Regions from separate parts of the Rhizobium sp. 11_C7_N12_5 genome, predicted to be linked through region 2. Evidence: predicted binding sites of a transcription regulator. Region 2 holds the regulator's gene; each other region holds the start of a gene.

Region 1 (5,147 bases), 340 kb from region 2:
TATTGATTGAGCGTTTCCGAGAAGAGCACGGCTTCGAACTGGCCTGACGCATCCGAGAAGACGAAGATGCCCATTTTATTGCCGGTGCGCGTCTTGCGTTCCTGCTTCGAGATCACCGTGCCGGCGAGGCGACCGTTACTCGCCCCCTGCTTCACCGCAGCGGAAAAATCGGCGAAGTTCTGCACGCGCATCTTGTCGAGCACGCTCTTGTAGGTATCGAGCGGATGGGCGGTCAGATAGAAGCCGAGCACCTGAAATTCGCGCAGCAGGCGCTCCGAGGCAAGCCACGGCGTATAAGGCGGCAATGCGATCTTCTCAGGCCCGGACGCAGCGCTTCCGAACATGTCGTGCTGACCGCTGCGCTTGTTTTCCTGCGCCACTTGCGCATAACCCATGATCCGATCGATCCCGCCGATCAGCTGCGCGCGGTCGAGCTCGAAACAATCGAAGGCGCCGGCGGAAATCAGGCTTTCCAAAACGCGACGGTTGATCTGCTTCGGATCGATGCGCAGGCAGAAATCCTCGATGCTGGCAAATGGCTGATCGCCGCGCACCTCGACAATGTGCTGCACGGCGGATTCGCCGACGCCCTTGATGGCGGCCAGTGCATAATAGATGCGGTTTTCGCCGGTCTCGAAATGGCGGAAGGAGGTCTGGACCGAGGGCGCGATGACCTCGATGCCCAGGCGCTTGGCATCCTGACGAAAGTCGTTGACCTTGTCAGTGTTGGCCATATCCAGCGTCATCGACGCCGCCAGGAACTCCACCGGATAATGCGCCTTCATATAGGCGGTCTGATAGGAGACGATGGCGTAGGCGGCGGCGTGGGACTTGTTGAAGCCGTAATTGGCGAACTTGGCCAAGAGATCGAAGATGACGTCCGCCTGCCCCTTCGACACCTCGTTCTTGACGGCGCCATCGACGAAACGCTCACGCTGCTGGTCCATCTCCGCCTTGATCTTCTTACCCATGGCGCGGCGCAGAAGATCGGCCTCGCCGAGCGAATAGCCCGACAGCACCTGGGCGACCTGCATCACCTGTTCCTGGTAGACGATGACGCCCTGCGTCTCCTTCAGAAGGTAGTCGATCTTCGGATGGATCGATTCGATCTCTTCCTCACCGTGCTTGCGGGCATTGTAGACCGGGATATTCTCCATCGGGCCGGGGCGATAGAGCGCCACCAGCGCGATAATGTCCTCGATGCAGTCCGGGCGCATGCCGATGAGAGCCTTGCGCATGCCCGCACTTTCCACCTGGAACACGCCGACCGTTTCGCCACGCGAGAGCATGTCGTAGGTCGGCTTATCCTCGAGTGGGATGCTGGCAAGATCGATCGCGATGCCGCGCTTGGCGACGAAATCGACGGCTGTCTTCAGGACCGTCAGCGTCTTCAAGCCGAGGAAGTCGAACTTCACCAGGCCGGCCTGCTCGACCCATTTCATATTGAACTGGGTGACCGGCATGTCGGAGCGCGGATCGCGATACATCGGCACTAGCTTGGAGAGCGGCCGGTCGCCGATGACGATGCCGGCGGCATGTGTCGAGGCGTGACGGTAAAGTCCTTCGATCTTCTGGGCGATATCGAGCAGGCGGGCGACGACCGGTTCCTTGTCAGCCTCCTCCTGCAGGCGCGGCTCTTCCTCGATCGCCTTGCTGAGCGGTGTCGGATTGGCAGGATTGTTCGGCACCAGTTTGCAGATCTTGTCGACCTGGCCGTAGGGCATCTCCAGCACGCGGCCGACGTCGCGAAGGGCGGCGCGCGCCTGCAGCGAACCGAAGGTGATGATCTGCGCCACCTGCTCGCGGCCATACTTGGCCTGCACGTAGCGGATCACCTCTTCGCGCCGATCCTGGCAGAAGTCGATATCGAAGTCCGGCATCGAGACGCGTGATGGATTGAGGAAGCGCTCGAACAGCAGCGAGAAGCGCAGTGGATCGACGTCGGTGATCGTCAGCGCATAGGCGACCAGCGAGCCTGCGCCCGAACCACGGCCCGGCCCGACGGGAATATCATGCCGCTTGGCCCATTTGATGAAGTCGGCAACGATCAGGAAGTAGCCGGGGAATTTCATACCCTCGATAACGCCGAGCTCGAATTCCAGCCGCTCCCGATAGTCCTTTTCCACATAGCCCGGCGCCATGCCGAGCGAAGCGAGACGCTGATCAAGACCCTCGACCGCCTGAGCGCGCAACTCCGCCGATTCGGCGCGATCGGCCTCTTCCTCATCATCGGCGGCGCCGGTGAAGCGTGGCAGGATCGGCTTGCGCGTTTGCAGAACGAAGGAGCAGCGCCGAGCAATCTCGACGGTATTCTCCAGCGCCTCTGGCAGATTGGAGAACAGCTTCGCCATATCGGCACGGCTCTTCAGATAGTGATCAGGCGTCAGGCGGAAACGCGTATCGTCCGAGACGATGGCATTGTGAGCGACCGCCATAAGGGCGTCGTGGGCATCGTAATCGTCGCGGGTGGGGAAAAAAGCCTCGTTGGTGGCAACCAGCGGAAGCGCATGCTCATAGGCGAGTGCGAGCATCTTTTGTTCGTGACGGCGATCATAGGTGCCGTGGCGCTGCAGTTCGACATACAGCCTGTCGCCGAACAGCCGCTTCAGCGTCAGCAGCCGGGATAGCGCCTGTGGCGCATGCCCCTCTTTCAGCGCTATATCGACCGGCCCGCCGAGCGAGCCGGTAAGCGCGATCATGCCCTCGGTGCCGATCTCCTCCAGCCACGAGGCGGTGATGTGAACGGCATGATTGCCCTCGCCGCCGAGGTAGGCACGACTGATCAGATCGACAAGACGCTCATAGCCCCGCTCCGTGGCGGCGAGCAGGACGATGGAGGGCAGCTTGGCAAGGGCCTGTTGCGGCCCGCGCTTTTCGCCTTCGCCGCCATCCTCCATGTCGATCGATACCTGGCAGCCGATGATCGGCTGCAGCCCCTCCTCCATCGCCTTCTGGGAGAACTCCAGGGCGACGAAGAGATTGTTAGTATCGGTGATGGCAATAGCCGGCTGATTGTCGCCGATGGCCTTGGCCAGTATCTTCTTGAGCGGCAGCGCGCCCTCAAGCAGGGAATAGGCGGAATGAACCCGGAGATGCACGAATTCCGGCGCCTCGCCAACTGGCGCAATCGCTGCACCGCTGCCACCCTTATCCGCCATCTCATACCCTTCCGCATGCCTGAATGAATCACCGCCATTCTCGGCATTGCGGACGACAAAGTCCATGAGTTGCTCCCATTAAACTCGGGGGCAACGTGCTCGTATGGGAATAAAATTCACATCGCCATCATGATGAGGGAAAAGCTGGCGACGAACATCACGATGGAGGTGAATGCTGCAACGTCTCGAATGATATCGGTCATTTACGCGCTCCTTACTCGTTATGTTTCTTTTTTGTTCTATTTTTGTTCGGGAGTCAATAGATGCATCAATAAATTTCATCGTCCGATATTTCGTCTTGCCGATGGACGCTCGATCAACCCGAGGCTATGCAGGGACAAAGGGGAGATCATCATGAAATCACTGAATTATGCCGCCTTCACCCTGCTTTCGGTCGCGACCACGGCGCATGCCGGGGACGCCATTGCGCCCGACCGTATCATCGACGCGGCGATCGGCGACTGGAACAAGGACGGCAAGCCGGATCTCGCCCTGCTGGTCGCATCGGCTCCCGACGATCAGGCCGATAATCCGATCGGCATCTACATCTATCTGCGCGGTGGCGAACATGCGCTGGTGAATCTGGCAGTCAGCGCGCCGAACAAGATATGGGGCAGCGTGGGGCCTGACGGCATGGTCGGCCAGGAACCGTCGATCGCGGCGCTGCCGAACGGATCCATCACCGTCACATCGCAAAATGACAGCGTCGGACGCGACCGCTGGGAGCAGACGCTGACACTCGCCTACCGCAACAACAGCTTCGTCGTTGCCGGCTATACCTATGTGTCCCGCGATACGCTCGAACCCGATTCCGGGTACAACTGCGACTACAATGTCCTGACCGGCAAGGCGACAAAGAACGGCAAGGATATCAAGGCAGACGCCAAAACGGTCAAAATCGAGGACTGGCAAGACGACTTCGGCCAGAAAATCTGCGGAGACGGACAATAGCAAACACAGCGTCTGTTCACTATATGTTCTTTACACGCTGCACATTCCATGGCATTGTGGTCGCTCACCATCATTGGAGAGGGCCATGCCGGATCTTGCCGAGCTGAACGATTTCATTGTCATCGCCAAGGCCGAGACCTATGTCGGAGATGGCGAGAGACTGCCGTCCTGCCGAAGCGGCTCGCATGACATCGGCTATGCCAATGGCCGCTGGCGCTATCTCGACAGCTATTTCGGCGGCACGGATTTCGCCGGGCAGGAGCTGGTCTGGCATGACGACGAGCCGGTCTGGGCGATGAACTATTTCGGCCGCATCGTCGAGCCGGACCTGATCGACGGGCGGAGCGCCGGCATGGTCATCAAATCAGCGCTGCTACGGCTCTATCTCGATGAAAAACGCTTTCTCGGCGGCTTCGAATTCGAACACGCCTTCGGCCGTTACGTCGATCGCAGCACCGGCGGCTGCGACCATTTTATCGGTCACGAGGTCATCATGGTGAAGGAGCGCAAGGCCTACGAGCTGGATTATCGCGGCGGGCTGATCGTTCCGTAACGGGCGATCAGACCTCGACCACCTTGCCTTCGCTCAATGTGACGCGGCGGTCCATGCGGACTGCGAGTTCGTGATTATGCGTGGCGATCAATGCCGCCAGACCCGACTGCCGCACCAGCGCTTCAAGGGCATCGAAGACATAATGTGCCGTTGCGGGATCGAGATTGCCTGTCGGTTCATCGGCCAGCAGTACCAGAGGCGCATTGGCGACGGCGCGCGCAATGGCGACGCGTTGCTGTTCGCCGCCGGACAATTCGGCCGGTCGATGATCGCCGCGGTGGCCGATGCGCATGTAATCGAGAAGCTGGGCGGCGCGCTCACTTGCCTCCTTGCGGGAGAGACCTGAGATCAGTTGCGGCATCATGATGTTTTCAAGCGCCGAAAATTCCGGCAGCAGATGATGGAACTGATAGACGAAGCCGATCTCGCTGCGACGAACTGCCGTACGCTTGTCGTCGGACAAGCCTTCGCATGCCTGACCGTTG
Region 2 (5,147 bases):
CGCAGAGTTCCTTCAGGGCGCCAGCAACCATAAAAGCATGCTCGCGGCTTTCCATCTGACACGGACCAGCAATAAGCGACAGCTTGGCGGTGTTGGAAAACAGAACCTTGGAGGCTCCCTCGCCGACGATCACTTCAGAATTCGTGCTCATGCTATCTCCTCGAAGGCGAACAGGGCGCCCGGTCCGGGGGCCAGCCTTGTCAATATACGATTGTTCTTACGCGTGTAGGTGACGCCGTTAGCAGCGAAATGCGACGATGTCACGGAAAGATCGCGTGTTTTGAAAAGGATTGCGCGCGCCTGCAAGCCGGGATCGTCCGAGTGAACAGGCAAATCGTAAAACGCTTCCATGCCTGCCGGCGTCAGGAGCTCGATATCGGCATTGGCCGCCCTGATCGTCAGACCGAAAGAATGTTCCGATATCCAGGGTTCACCGACGATCGCTTCGAAGAAAGTGCGGAATGCGGCCGGGGTGGGTGTCGATATCGCCACCCGCGCAATGCCGGTGACGCCGTTTTCATGGCGCTCCAGCACGCTGCGATCGGCCGGCAGCGGATTGATGCGCTGGCAGCAGAAGGCCAGAAAATCCGGCGCACGCAGATCGGCGGCGAAAGCGAGACGAAAACCGGCGACGGTCTCCGTTCCATCCGGCATTTTCATGGGACGCGAGAAATCCAGCATGCGTCCCGCCGAGATGGCGCTTACCCGAAAGCGCTCGTCATCGGCGACAGCATCCTCCGAGCCGAACACCACGGCTGAAAAGCCGTCTTCACCGAGCCGGAAGCGGTAGGCCTGATCGCGCGCAACGAAGACATTCCCCGCGCCGACGCTCTCCTCACATTGCTCGGGGGATGCCACTGCCAGCGGTTCAAGATAGGTCTTGTCCGCAAAGAAGACACAGGCATTCTCGGTGCCGAACGGATGCCGGGCGTCGGGAGCGACGGTGAAACCGAGCTTGCCGAGCCGCTCGCGCGCCAAAGCGAGATTGACGGTCGGCAATACGAGATGATCCAGCGGATGCGGCGACAAAGTCATGATGTCTCCTATTTTCCTGCGCCCGCAGGTTTGCGCCCATCCATCCTCCAATTCAAGATGAAAGCAAGACGATAGAGGCGCAAGACACCGCATGTCCTGTCGAAGACGCCAGATCACGCGGCTGATTCTTTGATCGGTACCGGATTCGCATGTCGTGAAAATGGCTTTCATCCATGCGTCAGCTACTCAAGGTAGGCTGCATGCGCCCAATGAAGGACTAAACAGCATTTCCTTATGTTTTCCGATATGTTAGCGCGAATATAACCATATGAGACTTTTATCGGGTCCACCCAGTGATGTCGAATATTTAACTGTCCGTGCAAAGCTTTACCGAAATTTAAGTACTTGCGGAACACATATGGAACATATAGTGTCCGTTCTGGATTTGTTTCACGCTTTTCTCGATTCTGGGGTTCCAAGACGATGTTGACGCGCAAGCAGCAGGAACTGCTTCTCTTCATTCACGAACGGATGAAGGAGTCCGGCGTGCCACCATCTTTCGACGAGATGAAGGACGCGCTGGATCTTGCATCCAAATCCGGTATTCACCGTCTGATCACGGCTTTGGAGGAACGAGGGTTCATCCGCCGGCTACCGAACAGGGCCAGAGCGCTTGAGGTCATCAAGCTGCCGGATGCCTATAATCCAAGCCTGCAGCCGCGCCGCGGCTTTTCGCCGAGCGTCATCGAAGGCAGCCTCGGCAAACCCCAGCCAGTTGCGCCGCCTGCTCCGCCAAAAGTGGCGAACGACGACCAGAACAGTTCTGTTTCGGTACCGGTCATGGGCCGCATCGCCGCTGGCGTTCCGATCTCGGCCATCCAAAACAATACCCACGACATAACCGTCCCTGCCGACATGCTCGGCTCGGGCGAGCACTATGCGCTGGAAGTAAGAGGCGATTCAATGATCGATGCCGGCATTTTTGACGGCGATACGGTCATCATTCGCAATGCAACGACTGCCAATCCGGGCGATATCGTCGTCGCGCTCGTCGACGACGAGGAAGCGACGTTGAAGCGCTTCCGCCGCAAGGGGGCCTCCATCGCGCTCGAGGCAGCCAATCCCGCTTATGAAACCCGCATCTTCGGGCCGGATCGCGTCAAGGTGCAAGGCAAGCTCGTTGGCCTCATTCGCCGTTATCACTGACCGGTGATGCTCGGACGATCGGCGCGCCGAATGTGCCTGTGCGCCAATCGTATGTTCTGTGCCGAGCCCATGGGCGCTGTGGATTTTCGAACGCAGTTACCACATTTGGCTTGTCGGTGCTGAGGTCCATCTCAATGGACCCTGTCTGCCGCAATGTGGCGCCTGTGAAAAGCATGGCGCCGGAGCGGCAGCGATCCAGGCGTAGTCGTACGGGAGTGACGACGATATTGGCCGTATCGCAGGCCGGCGACAGGTAAGCTGCGTCCTCGATGGTGACCAGCATCGCGCCATTTTCAAGCATCGCGACGCACCATGCGCCCTTTTGGCAAGCAAAACTGCCCTGCATGGCCTGGTCGAGTGCTTCATCCATTGCCTTGCGAACTGCGCCCTGCTCTTCGACGCTCAATCGCCGGCGATGATCCGTCTTGCTGATCTGGGGAAGGCGGCTGTCAACAGGAAGGATAGTCGGAGGTTGATGCTCGCTCGCAACCAGCGCCCTCTGCCACTGTTCGAAAATGAAAGCCTGCGGTCTTTCGCGATTTGTTGCCAGTATGTCGTCCTGTCGCAAGGCAACCAGAACACCATCCTCGGAAATCATAAGATCCGGTTTGGGCACGCCAGAGCCGAATGCTGCCACGCCGAGGGAAGAAAGCAGCAACAGCAGGCCCACATGGCGCACGCTCGTTCGCAACATCGTCATGAGCAGAAAGCCTGTGATGAACGTCGGCATAAGCCAGGCGGGCTGGCGGCCGAAGGTAATATCGCCGCCCCATCCCGCCACCGTTTTGGCGATAGCGATGACCAACTCCAGTCCCTCGCCGGTGATTTGCCAAAAGGGCCCGTCGAGGCCAAATGGCATAAGCAACATGGCCGCCATGCCAAACGGCATGACGACGAAGGAGACGATCGGCATCGCAGCGAGATTGGCTGCAAGGCCGTATGTCGCCAACCGGTGAAAATGCTCGATCGAGAAGATCGCCGTCGACGCGCCGCCAATGAAGGAGGTCGACAATATGCTGCCGAAGAAGCGCGTAACGAACAGCAACGGGCTCAGGAGCCTGGAGCGCGAAAGAATATTTTCCCGATGCTGGCGCCGTTTCCAAAGCGTGTAGCCGGATACCAGCGCCAGCGTCGCGGCGTAGGACATCTGGAAGCTCGGTCCGAGCACCTGCGACGGCGACAGGCTGAGAATGACGATTGCCGAGAGCGCAACGTTGCGCAGACTGATCGACGGCCGGTCGAAGAGCACGGCAACCAGCATGATCGCCATCATGATAAAGGCGCGTTCGGCCGACACGCCAAAGCCGGAAATGAGATAGTAAGCCGTCAGGGTTACCAGCGCGCCGAAAGCGGCTATCTTCTTGGTCGGCCATGCCTGCGCCATGCCGGGAAACAGGCTGAACAGATAACGCAGGCCGATATAGAAGATACCGGCCGAAAGCGCCATGTTGAGGCCGGAAATGGCAATGATATGCGTGAGCCCGGCCATTCGCAGCGCTTCGGTCGTTTCGTCCGAAAGCGCGCGTCTCTCATCGGTGACAAGTGAGGCCGCGAAAGCGCCGGTGTCACCGGGCAAGGTCCTTCTAATCCTGTCGCCTATGCTGTTGCGCAGGCCGGCAAGCCAGATATCCGCCTTATCCAACACCGAATCCGCCGCAACATCACTGGCCGGTGACAGAAGGGTCGGCTTTCCAAAGGCAAAGCCGTTTGCACCGATGCCGTTGAAATAGGAACTGAACGCGAAATCGTTGAGATCAGGCAGAGCAGGTCCGGCCGGAGGCGTCAGTCGCGCCTTGCCCTGGATGCGGTCGCCGAGGTTGAACGGTTCTGCCTGTTTGCGCACGAAAATGGTGACGCGCTCCGGCGGTCTGCGAATGGCCGGCTTTTCTGTCTTGTCGACTTTGACGACGTATCGCCAACCTCCGTTATCGTAGGATTCTCGCCTTTCGATCCGACCTGTGACGGTCGTGGTCACAGCCGAGTCGAGCATGACGGTCGATGCCCGCCAGCTTTCCCACTGTGCCAGAGCCATGCCCAGACAAACCAGCATGCCGGCGAAGAGGACATGCCGAAGCACGCGGCCCGCTTCGCGCCTGAAAAGAAAGCTGCCAGCCAGGACCAGAAGCGCAGCAAGGACCGTCTGCGGCGGCGGATCGATATCGGCCTTGAACCAGAAGATCGCGCCGAGGCCCATATAGATCGGCGCAAACAGGATGGCACGACCATGCGCGGCCTCCTCTTCGATCAGGCGCCAAACAAAGGATCTGATGCGACTGACAGCCAGGTAGAAACGCGCGACCGGCGGCGCCTGATCCTGCGTCCGCTCCCGCTGCTCCGCTTTGGCACGAGAAACAAGGGGCGTGGCGGCATGGTGAGGCTCTGCAGGCCCAGGAAGATTCCTGCCATCCTCCTGCTGCTCCGGTGCCTCTAAATTAGGCATTCACTGCCTGCCTCACGCAAAACTACAGCTATGACGCGATTTTTGCCGTCACCATTCGGTGAATTCAACCAAAATCGGCACACCCACTGCCAAATTGCGCCATTTACCGGAACAGGGGGATCAAATGCCCTACTGCATTGCCCAAAAGTTGATACCGCAATGCACAATTCGGCATTAGGATAACTTGGCATTAGGCTCTGGATCATATAGCTAGTCGGTAGTCGCTTAACCTTTTGGCGCTTTTTATGGCGTCAATCCCGCCAAATCTTGGAGGATCAGCATGACGGAACAAAGCGCGAAACTAACTTGGGGTGAGAAGACGGTAGACCTGCCGGTCAAAACCGGGACCATCGGCCCGAGTGTCATTGATATTGGTGCCCTTTATAAGAACACCTCCACTTTCACTTACGATCCTGGCTTCACCTCGACCGCGTCGTGCGAGTCCAGCATCACCTATATTGATGGCGACGAAGGCGTTCTGCTGCATCGCGGCTATCCGATCGAACAGCTGGCCGAACACGGCGAT
Region 3 (5,147 bases), 530 kb from region 2:
AGGCAAGCACGAAGCCGAACTCGCGGAACAGGCCGCCCACCTGCCCCGGCAGGAACGACAGCGGAATGAACACCGCAGCAAGCGTGGCCGTCGTCGCAATGACGGCGAAGAAGACTTCGCGCGTGCCGAGCACGGCGGCGGCCCGCGGCCCGATTTTCTCGGCCCTGCGACGGACGATGTTTTCCAGCACGACGATGGCGTCGTCGACCACGAGGCCGGTGGCAAGTACGATCGCCAGCAGCGTCAGGATATTGACCGAGAAACCGACCATGTAGAGCGCGGCGAGCGTACCCGTCAGCGCCACCGGCATGGTGACGACCGGGATCAGCGTTGCCCGCCAGTCTCTCAGGAAGAGATAGATAACGACGGTGACGATCAGCGCGGAAAGGATGAGCGCCAGCACGACCTCGTGGATCGCTCCCTGAATGAACACGGCATCATCGCTGGTGATGACGATACGCGTCCCCTCGGGCAGCGACTTCGAAAGTTGCGCGACAACAGACTTCACGCCTTCCGAGATATTGAGCGTATTCGACTGCGCCTGACGGATAATGCCGAGGCCGATCCCCTGCACGCCGTTGGAGCGCAGCGCGGTCGTCCCGTCGCGCGGACCGAGCGTTACGGTAGCGACATCGGAAAGCCGCACACGGTCCTTGACCATCAGCCGCGCAAAATCCTCCGGCGTCTGCAGCGCAGCCGTAGCGCGCACGACGATATCCTGACGGGCGCTTTTCAGCGACCCCGCCGGCACGTCGAGCGCGGCCGTCGCAAGCGCGGTCGTCAGATCGCCGATCGTCAGACCACGTCCGGCCAGCGCTGCCTGATCGACATCGATCCGGAAGACTTTCTCCTGATCGCCGTAAAGCTCGACATCGGCAACGCCTTCGACCGAAGCCAGCCGGTCGGTAATCTCCTTGTCGACGAGCTGCGTCAGGTCGTCCATCGTCAACGTGCTGGAGGTTACGGCAAGGCGCATGATCGGCTGCGAATCCGAATCCGCTTTGACGATCTGCGGCGCATCGGCCTGATCGGGCAATTGCTCGGTGATGCGGCCGATGGCATCGCGGACGTCGTTGGCGGCGACCGAGAGATCCGTGGCGTCGGAGAACTCCAGCGTCACCCTGCTCTGTCCGAAGGACGAGCTGGAGGAGACCGATTTCAGACCACTGACGCGAGCGACAGCACCTTCGATGACCTTGGTCAGCTCCTGATCCACCGTCTGCGGCGACGCGCCGTCGAATACGGTTCGCACCGTGACGACGGGACGGTCGACATCCGGCAGCTCACGCACCTCGACGCCGACATAAGCGGCAAGGCCGGCAACGACCAACAGCGTATTGAAAACCAACGCCAGGATCGGCCGGCGCACGAAAAGCGCGGTAAAGGACTGCTTGCCCGAACCCGCGCCGGCTTCCTTCATCTCATCGCCCTGCCCCGTCATTGCGTGATGACCTCCGAGGCCTGGGCGACATCGCGCGCAAACCGAACGTCGCCGCCTTCGGTCACACGCTGCAATCCTTCGATGACGATGAGATCGCCATCGCGAAGATCGCCCTTGACCAAGACGGCATCCGGATTGCGCTGCACGATGCTGACACGCACCTTCGACGACTTGCCGTCGGCAACGCGCCATACATGCGCGCCCTCTCCGTCCCACTGCACCGCAAGCGGATCGACGGAGGGATAGGTTTCGCCGGAGAAGCGCATGCCGACATTGAAGGACATGCCGGCCCGCAGCTCATCGGCGGCGTTGTCGATGCGGGCGCGCACGCGCAAGGTCCGGCTGGCGCCATCGATACGATTGTCTACCGCCTCGACCACACCGGTGAAGACGCGCCCCGGCAGCGCAACCGATGTCGCTTCCGCCGGTTGATTGACCTTGACCGTATTGGCGAAGCGTTCCGGCACCCAATAGTCCACCAGGATCTCGGAGCGGTCGTCCAGTGTCACGATGCTCGTCGTCGTCGTCACGTTGTCGCCGACGACGACCGGCACGATCCCGACGATGCCGTCGATCGGCGCAACGATATCGCGGCGCTTCAAGGCGAGTTCCGCCGATTGCAGCGCCAGCTTGGCGCCCTGCTCGACGATCTCGGCATCGAAGACATCCATGCGCGACACGCTGGACTTGATATTGCGATAGAGCTGGGATTTCTCGGATGCGCTCCTCAGCGCTACTTCCGCCTGGCCGCGAGCGATGACCTGCTCGTCATCGTCGAGGCGGGCCAACACCTGTCCTTGCTTTATCCGATCGCCGGACTTGATGAGGATTTCCCGGATCGTGCCGGCTGCCTGCGGCATGACGACGACCGAACGGATGGCGTCGCCTGTACCGATGGCGCTGAGGCGGTCATTGACGATGCCGCCGACCACCGGCTCCGTAACGACGAGCGGCACATTCTGGCCGCGGCGTGCACCGCCATTGGCAGCACTAGCCTGCTTCTCGCCATTGTCGCTCTTGCCGGGCGCAACAACCGCCACCACGGCTTCCGGAACGCCAGCCCCCCGCAACAGGCCGGCTGAGCCCGGCACGAAGGCCACGGCGGCGGCAAGACCCGCCACCAGCAAGAAAAAACACAAGGAAAGCTGCTTCCAGGCGGTCATGCACGTCTCCGGCTCGTTGTGTCAGAGGCGATGAAATCGCGTCGTCGGTTTGGCATGGCCTCGTCGCGTCAAGCGCGCTTGCCGAGGCCAAGTTCGGGTTGGCTTCATAACGCACGATTGTGCCCGATTTTCTGCAATATCGTTTTTTTATACATATGCGGCAAGCTTTGCCGCAGACTATGACAAAGTTGTAATATTTCCGCAGACAACGAGGCGTTTCATTCGCACTCCCACATCTCCCGTTCAGATGCGGGAACAGCCTCCCCGTTACCTGCTTTGCCTGTGAATGTGCACTTTTTGTTCTATTTTCAGCCCGTTTCTTTTGCCTTTCAGGGTAGAATCATTACATTGGGCCGCATGACCATCGGACATGACGACATTCCCTTCTTTGACGAGGAGCCGGAGCATCTGGCGCCGCGCCGTTCTGCGCCGGATGCAGGCAGCATAGGCGGCGGCATTGCAGCCCGCGCCATGGCGGCGCGCGACAGCCACCGCCGGCCGGACTATCTCGCAGGCCTCAATCCGGAACAGACGGAAGCGGTGGAGACGCTCGACGGGCCTGTTCTGGTGCTTGCCGGCGCCGGAACCGGCAAGACGCGTGTGCTGACGACCCGCATCGCCCATATCCTCTCCACCAACCGCGCCTTCCCCAGCCAGATCCTCGCCGTCACCTTCACCAACAAGGCGGCGCGCGAAATGAAGGAACGCGTCGCCCTGCTCGTCGGCGGCGCTGTCGAGGGCATGCCCTGGCTCGGCACCTTCCACTCGATCGGCGTCAAGCTTCTGCGCCGCCATGCAGAGCTGGTCGGCCTCTCTTCCAGCTTCACCATTCTCGATACCGACGACGTCATCCGCCTGATCAAGCAGCTGATCCAGGCAGAGGGCCTGGACGACAAGCGCTGGCCGGCCAAGCAATTCGCCGGCATGATCGACACGTGGAAGAACAAGGGTCTTGGCCCCGCCGAGATTCCAGAGGGCGACGCCCGCGCCTTTGCCAACGGCAAGGGCCGCGAACTCTATGCCGCTTACCAAAACCGCCTGAAGACGCTGAACGCCTGCGACTTCGGCGACCTTTTGCTGCATCCGATCAATATGTTCCGGCAGAATCCTGACATATTGAAGGACTACCACCAGCGCTTTCGCTATATCCTCGTCGACGAGTATCAGGACACCAACACGGCGCAATATATGTGGCTTCGCCTGCTGGCCCAACGGCCGAAGGGCGAGCTGCAGAATGTCTGCTGCGTCGGCGACGACGACCAGTCGATCTATGGCTGGCGCGGCGCGGAGGTGGACAATATCCTGCGCTTCGAAAAGGATTTTCCCGGCGCCAAGGTGATCAAGCTCGAGCGCAACTACCGCTCCACCGAGCACATCCTCGGTGCCGCCGCGCATCTGATCGCCCATAATGAGGGCCGGCTCGGCAAGACGCTGTTCACCGACCGTTCCGACCCTGACGACATCAAGGTGCAGGTGCACGCCTCCTGGGATTCCGAGGAGGAAGCCCGCGCCATCGGCGAGGAGATCGAGCAGCTTCAGCGCAACAAACACAAGCTGAACGACATGGCGATCCTGGTGCGCGCCTCCTTCCAGATGCGCGAATTCGAAGACCGTTTCGTCACGCTAGGCCTGAACTACCGCGTCGTCGGTGGCCCTCGCTTCTACGAGCGCCTCGAAATCCGCGACGCCATGGCCTATTTCCGCCTGGTCTGCCAGCCGGCCGACGATCTCGCCTTCGAGCGCATCGTCAACACCCCGAAGCGCGGCCTCGGCGACACCACGGTGCGCGCGCTGCACGACTACGCCCGCGTGCGCGATATTCCGATGCTGGCGGCAGCGGCCGACATCATCGAGACCGACGAGATGAAGCCAAAGGCGCGCAAGGCGCTGTTCGACGTCGTGCAATCCTTCCGCCGCTGGCAGGGCCTGCTCGAAAATACGCCGCACACCGAACTTGCCGAGCAGATCCTTGAGGAGTCCGGCTATACGGACATGTGGAAGAACGACAAATCGGCGGAAGCGCCCGGACGGCTTGAAAACCTGAAGGAACTCATCCGCTCGATGGACAGCTTCGAATCCATGCGCGGCTTCCTCGAACACGTCGCCCTCGTCATGGACGTCGAGCAGAACGAAAACCTCGATGCCGTCTCGATCATGACGCTGCACTCCGCCAAGGGCCTGGAATTCGACACCGTCTTCCTGCCCGGCTGGGAGGAAGGCCTTTTCCCTCATCAGCGCTCGCTCGACGAGAGCGGCCGCGCCGGCCTCGAGGAAGAACGCCGCCTCGCTTATGTCGGCCTCACCCGCGCCAAACACCGCTGCCACATCTGGTTCGTCTCCAACCGCCGCATCCACGGCCTATGGCAATCGACCATCCCGTCCCGCTTCCTCGACGAACTGCCGGTCACCCATGTCGAAGTCGCCGAAGTCGAGCAATCCTACGGCGGTTACGGCCGTGGCGGCTATGGCCAGTCGCGCTTCGACAAGGCCGAGCCCTTCGCCAATTCCTATTCCACCCCCGGCTGGAAACGCGCCCAGGCCAA

The links. The regulator LexA, encoded in region 2, represses DNA repair genes until DNA is damaged. The targets are predictions, from matches to a motif close to TGTTCNNNNTGTGTTCNG.
Region 1: a site for LexA is predicted at 3,394-3,411, ahead of dnaE (DNA polymerase III subunit alpha). Genes of this name have one in related genera too.
Region 3: a site for LexA is predicted at 2,892-2,909, ahead of AB8B29_RS09305 (ATP-dependent helicase). Genes of this name have one in related genera too.

What each region holds. Positions count from the first base shown of each region.
Region 1 covers NZ_JBPWPY010000001.1:999,489-1,004,635, reverse strand. The annotation lists gene dnaE (DNA polymerase III subunit alpha) at 1-3,158, opposite strand, end outside; gene AB8B29_RS04855 (hypothetical protein) at 3,513-4,109, shown strand; gene AB8B29_RS04850 (DUF5680 domain-containing protein) at 4,195-4,662, shown strand; gene AB8B29_RS04845 (ABC transporter ATP-binding protein) at 4,670-5,147, opposite strand, start outside.
Region 2 covers NZ_JBPWPY010000001.1:1,336,665-1,341,811, reverse strand. The annotation lists gene kdsA (3-deoxy-8-phosphooctulonate synthase) at 1-151, opposite strand, end outside; gene AB8B29_RS06700 (VOC family protein) at 148-1,035, opposite strand; gene lexA (transcriptional repressor LexA) at 1,459-2,181, shown strand; gene AB8B29_RS06690 (ComEC/Rec2 family competence protein) at 2,162-4,621, opposite strand; gene gltA (citrate synthase) at 4,902-5,147, shown strand, end outside.
Region 3 covers NZ_JBPWPY010000001.1:1,870,929-1,876,075, forward strand. The annotation lists gene AB8B29_RS09295 (efflux RND transporter permease subunit) at 1-1,441, opposite strand, end outside; gene AB8B29_RS09300 (efflux RND transporter periplasmic adaptor subunit) at 1,438-2,604, opposite strand; gene AB8B29_RS09305 (ATP-dependent helicase) at 2,962-5,147, shown strand, end outside.